2 regions of the Falsiroseomonas sp. CW058 genome follow, and region 2 is predicted to be linked to the other one. Evidence: predicted binding sites of a transcription regulator. Region 2 holds the regulator's gene; the other holds the start of a gene.
The links. The regulator LexA, encoded in region 2, represses DNA repair genes until DNA is damaged. The targets are predictions, from matches to a motif close to TGTTCTANNTANGTTC.
Positions count from the first base shown of each region.

Region 1 (3,200 bases), on a different contig from region 2:
GCGCGACCAGGGCGGCGCGAGTTCGGCCAGCAGCGAGGCGGCGAGCTGTTCGGCCGCATCCGCCGCCGTCGCGTCGAACAGCGGCGCGGCGCCCGGCGCGGGCAGCGCATGGTCGTAGCAGCCCTGCCAGACGGGCTCGAGCGGCCGGCGCCGTTCGGCGGCGCGCGCGTGGCGCGCCAGGATCTCCTCCGGGGTCATGCCGCTCACTCCCCCAGCAGGCTCTTGCGGGTGGCGAAGGCGGGCAGCGGGTCCAGCACGCCGCGGGGCGAGGTGGCGATGGTTCCGCCGAGCCCGCGGCGCGCGCGCTCCACCGCCTTCACGCGCGTCGCGCGCTGCGCGTCCTCGGCCACGGCCTCGGTCTTGGCGGCGGTCTCGGCCACCGTCTCGACCCGCGTCTCCACGGGCGTCGGCTCGACCACCACCGGCTTCGGCGCCTTGAACAGGCCACCCATGCGCAGGTCCTTCGAACTGGGGGGAGGGGGGACGCCCCCGCGCGCCGGAAAAAGCGAAGGCCCGCCGGGCGGGAGCCGGGCGGGCCTTCGAGTTGAACCGGGAAGGGAGACGGCCTCGGGACGCAACTCGCCCCGTGGCCTGGCCTGTGTAGCGGGGCGGCCCCGCGCCGTCAAGAATTATTTCCTAGATTCACGAGATTCCGCCACGACCCCGCCCAGCGCCCGGAACAGCCCGAAGGGCGTCAGCGCGAAGGGCGCCCCCGGGCCGAGCAGCGCGCGGCACAGCCCCACGCAGGTCAGCGGCAACAGGGGCGGCAGCACCCGCCGGCGTGGATCTTCCGCCTCGAAGGGGCCAAGCACGGCCAGCCCGGCGCGGCGATAGAATCGCGGCAGGTCGAAGCCCGCCGGCACCGGCAGCCGCGCCACCAGCAGCCGGCCCGACAGCGGCTCCAGCACCGTCCAGCCGGTCTCGTCCGACAGCGCGGCGAAGCAGTGGCGGAAGCCCGGGCGCAGCAGGCGCAGCCAGGGCTGGTCCGCCACGCCGCCGAAGGCGATCCAGACCTGCTGGCCCGCGCCTTCGGCCACCGCGCGCCGATGCGCCAGCCTCACGCGCGCGCACCCGGAAATCGGATCACCCGCGCCTCCTCGGCCGACTCCATCCCGCGCGGCGGGCCGGCGACGATTCCCTTCGCCCGCAGCGGGAAATCGAGCGCGCCCATCGCCTCGCGCCACAGCCGCAGGTCGCCGCGCTCGGCGGGGATCACCGCGCTCGGCCCGCAGCCGCGCTCGCCCCAGATGCGCAGGATGCGCGCGTGGCACAGCTCGATCCGGCGCTGCCGGTACAGGCGGTCGAGGCACTTCACGACATCGTCGGGCTCGCAGTTGCGCTGCACCGCGCCGCGGGACGCCGAAAGCCGCGCGCCGTCGCGCCGGGCGGCCAGCGCGGCCATGGTCCAGAACCAGGCATCCTCGGCCGAGGCGAAGGGCTGGGCGGAGGCCATGCTGGCCAGGATCGGCGCGGCGCGGCGTGTGGCGATGGGCATGGGGGGCTCCTTCCTCCTCGTTCCTGAACGAAACAGGAACAAGCCGCATCTATCGCCTTCCACTCCCGGTTGCAAGGTTATAGTTCCTATTGCGTCGCGACTCGAAACCTAGGATGTGATGCCCAGCGCGGTTGCCCCTGGCCTGAGGGGCGATTCGGATGAAGGATGCGGGGATGCGGCACGAGGATGTCTGGCGGGCGATCGACGCGCTCGCCGCCGAGCATGGGCTCTCCGCCTCCGGCCTGGCGCGTCGGGCGGGGCTCGACCCCACCGCCTTCAACCCCTCGAAGCGCACCGGCGCCGATGGCCGCGCGCGCTGGCCCTCGACCGAGAGTGTCGCCAAGGTGCTGACCGCCACGGGCGCAAGCGTCGAGGCCTTCGCCTCCCTCATCTCCGGCGCGCCGGCACTCTCCCGCGGGCGGGGCGCCACGGGACGGCGCATCCCGCTGATCGGCCTTGCCCAGGCGGGGGGCGAGGGGTTCTTCGACGATGGCGGCTACCCGGTCGGCGGCGGCTGGGACGAGATCTCGGTCCCCGACGTGCCGGACCCCAACGCCTATGCGCTCGAGATCAGCGGCGAGAGCATGGAGCCGGTCTTCCGCGACGGCGACGTCGTCATCGTGTCCCCCGCCGCGCCCGTCCGCCGCGGCGACCGCGTGGTGGTCCGCACCCGCAAGGGGGAGGTGATGGCGAAGGAACTGCTGCGCCAGTCCGCCCGCCGCGTGGAACTGGCCAGCCTGAACCCCGCCCATCCCAACTACGCCTTCGACCTCGCCGAACTCGCCTGGATGCACCGCATCGTCTGGGCCAGCCAGTGATGCGGCCGAGCCCCTGTCCTGGCTTGCGGTCAGCGAAGTCCGCCGGGCGGGATGGCCGCCGAGCCAGGAGGCGCGCAGCCAAACAGCTGTCTGGTCCGATTGGTGCTGGTGCGTAGGTTCAGCCGTCGCGCCTGCCCAGGCTGACGTGCTGCACGAAGCCCGTGGCCGCGGTCGCGGCCGTCTGCCGCTCGACATGCGGCGCCGCGGGACTGGAGACCGGCACGATGATCGCGCCGCCATCCAAGGCGCGTGTCGCCGCCGCCGGCTTCCCCGCGACTGGCAGGATGGGCATGGTCGGGAAGGCCCCGAGCTCGACCTTCGGCAGCGCCAGGCAGGCGGTGACGTCGCCCGAGAAGGTCATCACCTGCGCGGCCAACCCCTTCGACTCCTGGATGATCGCTCGTGGCCTGGTCCCGATGGTCATGGAGGAGAAGTGGTTCGTCTGCATGGAGGGCGGCCGCTTGCTGTTCCGCTGTAGCTGGACCGGCATTCTCATCTACGACGTCGAAGCGACCTGGCGCGGTGACCAGCTCCATCTCGGGCAGGTGCGGGTGAACCGCGATCCGGAGCAGTACGGCGAGACCGACAACGAATACGACCGGCGTCTGCTGACCTATCTCATCATTGTCGTCCTGCTCGGCGAGGGCGCCTCCTTCCCGACAAAGGACGAACCGTCGGCCGAACAGTCGGCGCTGCACGCTTGGTCGCTGGCCGGCAAGGCGTCGCTGCAGGGACTCGCACGGGAACTGGCGGATGGGGTGGGATTCGAACCCACGAGACGCTTTCACGTCTACACACTTTCCAGGCGTGCGCCTTCGACCACTCGGCCACCCATCCAGCGCAGGGACCGCCTTCTAGCCAGCCGGGGCGGGCGCGGCAAGCCTGCC
Region 1 is NZ_JBNXUO010000016.1:111,091-114,290, reverse strand. It holds partial or broken gene ACK8OX_RS14545 (portal protein) at 1-198, opposite strand, end outside; gene ACK8OX_RS14540 (hypothetical protein) at 204-452, opposite strand; gene ACK8OX_RS14535 (hypothetical protein) at 630-1,061, opposite strand; gene ACK8OX_RS14530 (hypothetical protein) at 1,058-1,495, opposite strand; gene ACK8OX_RS14525 (S24 family peptidase) at 1,669-2,313, shown strand; gene ACK8OX_RS14520 (hypothetical protein) at 2,432-2,761, opposite strand; tRNA gene ACK8OX_RS14515 (tRNA-Ser) at 3,061-3,150, opposite strand.
Region 1: the regulator LexA is predicted to act here: its motif matches at 1,521-1,536, upstream of ACK8OX_RS14525 (S24 family peptidase).

Region 2 (3,200 bases):
TCGCCCACCCCGTCGCGGCGCGGCTGACGCAGCCGCCGGCCGATGTCTCGGCCATGGATGGCTATGCGGTCCGCGCGGCAGACGGGGCGGCCGGCGCCACCCTCGCGGTGATCGGCACGGCGCCGGCGGGGCATCCCTTCGCGGGCGCGGTCGGGCCGGGCGAGGCGGTGCGGATCTTCACGGGCGGCTTCGTCCCACCCGGCGCCGACGCCATCCTTCTGCAGGAGGATGCCGAGGAGGCCGGTGGCCGCGTGACGGTGCGGGAGACCGTCGCCGCCGGGCGCTGGATCCGCCGCCGCGGCCTCGACTTCGCCGAGGGCGAGACGCTGCTGCCCGCCGGCCGGCGCCTGACGGCGCGTGACATCGGCCTTGCCGCGGCGGCGAACCACCCCTGGCTTGCGGTGCGCCGCCGGCCGCGAATCGGCCTTCTCGCCACCGGCGACGAGATCGCCCTGCCCGGCGACGCGATCCCGCCGGGCGGCATCGTCAGTTCCAACGCGCACGCCCTCGCGGCGCTGGTCCGCTCGGCCGGCGCAGAGCCCCTGGTGCTGCCGATCGCGCCCGATGACCGCGACGCCATCGCCGCCGCCGCGGCCGCGGCACAGGGCTGCGACATGCTGGTCACCACCGGGGGGGCGAGCGTCGGCGAGCACGACCTGGTCCAGAAGGCGCTGGGGCCGGAGGGCTTCGCGCTCGACTTCTGGAAGATCGCGATGCGGCCGGGCAAGCCGCTGATCTGGGGGCGGCTGGGCCGGACGCCGGTGCTGGGCCTGCCGGGCAACCCCGTCTCGGCGCTGGTCTGCGCGGTGCAGTTCCTGCTGCCGGCCATCGCCGTGCTGTCGGGCCTTCCCGCCGCGCCGCCGGAGACGGTGCTGGTCCGGGCCGGCGCGCCCCTGCCGGCCAATGACGGCCGATTCGACCATCTCCGCAGCAGCCTCGGCACGGACCGCGACGGCCGTGCGGTGGCGACCCCCTTCCCCCTGCAGGACAGCTCCATGCTGAAGACGCTGGCCCGCGCCGATGCCCTGGTGCTTCGCCCGCCGCACGCGCCGCCCCTGCCGGAAGGGGCGGAGGTGGAGGCGATTCCGCTCGGGCGGCTCGGCATCTGACGCGCGGGGAGGATGGGCGTCCCATCAGGGCGGCCGGCGCCTCCCCGGCCACCATGATCGGCGCACAACCGGCAGGGGACTGGAAACGTTGCGCTTTTCGGCCGGAACCCGCTGGCCGGAGCCCCTTGCGGCGCCGTCCCGTGGCGCGCATCGCCGCCGCCAGCGCCCGGCCGTTGTGGAAAAGATTTGACGCGACGCGGAGAACCTACCTAGAACATCCCGACCGGTTGCCCGTTTGTTCGCCGCCCGCCATGCGGCGCCCGCGCAAGCCGGGGAGGAGAGGCCATGCTGACCCGCAAGCAGCACGAGTTGCTGATGTTCATCGACCGGCACCTGCGGGCGACCGGCTTCTCCCCCTCCTTCGAGGAGATGAAGGAGGCGCTGAACCTGAAGTCCAAGTCGGGCATCCATCGCCTGATCACCGCGCTCGAGGAACGCGGCTTCCTGAAGCGCCGCGCCCACCGCGCCCGCGCCCTGGAAGTGCTGCGCCTGCCGGAGAACGTCGCCCCCCGCGCTGCGGCGAACGCGCCCATCCCCGCGATGGCCGCGGCCTCGCAGGCTGTCGCGCCCCCCGCCTTCTCGCCGAATGTCATCCGCGGCAATTTCGCGCCCAACCTGTCCGGCGTGCCCAAGCCCGCCAATGAGGCGGCGGCGGTCCACCTTCCGCTCTATGGCCGCATCGCTGCGGGCCTGCCGATCGAGGCGCTGCGCGATTCCGGCAGCAGCGTGGAGGTGCCGGCCGCGCTGCTCGGCGGTGGGGAGCACTACGCCCTCGAGGTCGCGGGCGATTCGATGATGGAGGCCGGCATCCTCGATGGCGACACGGTCATCATCCGGCGCGGCGACACGGCGGAGAACGGCGCCATCGTGGTGGCGCTGGTGGACGACCAGGAGGTGACCCTCAAGCGCCTGCGGCGCCGCGGCAATTCCGTCGCGCTCGAACCCGCCAACCGGACCTATGAAACCCGGATCTTCGGCCCTGACCGCGTGCGGGTGCAGGGCCGCCTCATCGGCCTGCTCAGGAAATACTGACGCGAGGGGACGCGACCGCCCCCGTCTTCGCGGAGGGGGGCGGGTACCCCGCTCAGTACGGGTCCCACTCGTATTGCCGCGCCTCGCGCCAGGCCAGCACACGCTGGCGCAGCACCATCCCGCCGACACCGAGCGCCAGGCCCGTGCCAAGCCAGGCCAGGTGCAGCACGGGGTCGAGAAGGGCGAAGCTCATCGGGGTTCTCCGCAGCATGTGTCCGCCCACAGCAGACGACATGAACGGATAAGGAAGGGTTACCGACCTCGTTCCGTTATCCCGGGCTATTGATCTGGCGCTTCACCGTCCCGCGGGGCGAGGGGCAGCGGCTCCGCCCGGCCGGGCAGCGGCGGCGCCGGCACCCAGGGCCGGTCCCCGCGCATCGCCCGTCCCGCGACCAGCACGGCCCCTGCGGGCCCGAGCCAGGCTGCCTGGGGCCCATCCCGCCAAGTGGTGAAGCGGTCGATGGCGGCGCTGGCAGCGCAGCGTGGACGGATGGGCTCGGTCGCCACGATCAGCGCCGCGCGGCCGCAGGCCTCGGCCAGCGCCGCGGCGTCAGGGCCGGGGCCACGTCGGGCGCCACGGGGCGGGGGCGGCGTGCGCAGCAGCACCGCTTCCGCCGCGCCCGGACGCGGGCGGAACCGGCAGGCGGCGGCCGAACAGGCAATGGCGCCGCCCGCGACCTCGCCCTCCTCCGGCAGCGGCTGCGCGGCGGCCACGCCCATCCGGCGCAGCAGCGCATCCCGCGTGAAGGCGGTAGCGCCGGGCAGGCGATGGAGGAAGACGCCCTCTGGCGTGCGCAGCGCCACCAGGCGCGAGTCCGGCGAGACCAGCAGGTCCGGCGGCGGCGAGGCGAGCCCCGCGGCCAGCCCCGCCACGACCATGGGCACACCCGGCCAGCGCAGGGTCCCCTGCCACAGGCACAGCCAGCAGAACCCGAAGGCGGCCAGCGCCAGGCTCCATCCCGGCAGCGGCGCCAGCGCCGGCGCGGCGCCCGGCCAAGCCGCGACCAGGCGCGCCACCCACAGGATGCCCTCCACCCCCTGTCCCATCAGCCAGAGCGG
Region 2 is NZ_JBNXUO010000009.1:60,835-64,034, reverse strand. It holds gene ACK8OX_RS09625 (molybdopterin molybdotransferase MoeA) at 1-1,109, shown strand, start outside; gene lexA (transcriptional repressor LexA) at 1,395-2,141, shown strand; gene ACK8OX_RS09615 (hypothetical protein) at 2,194-2,334, opposite strand; gene ACK8OX_RS09610 (ComEC/Rec2 family competence protein) at 2,421-3,200, opposite strand, start outside.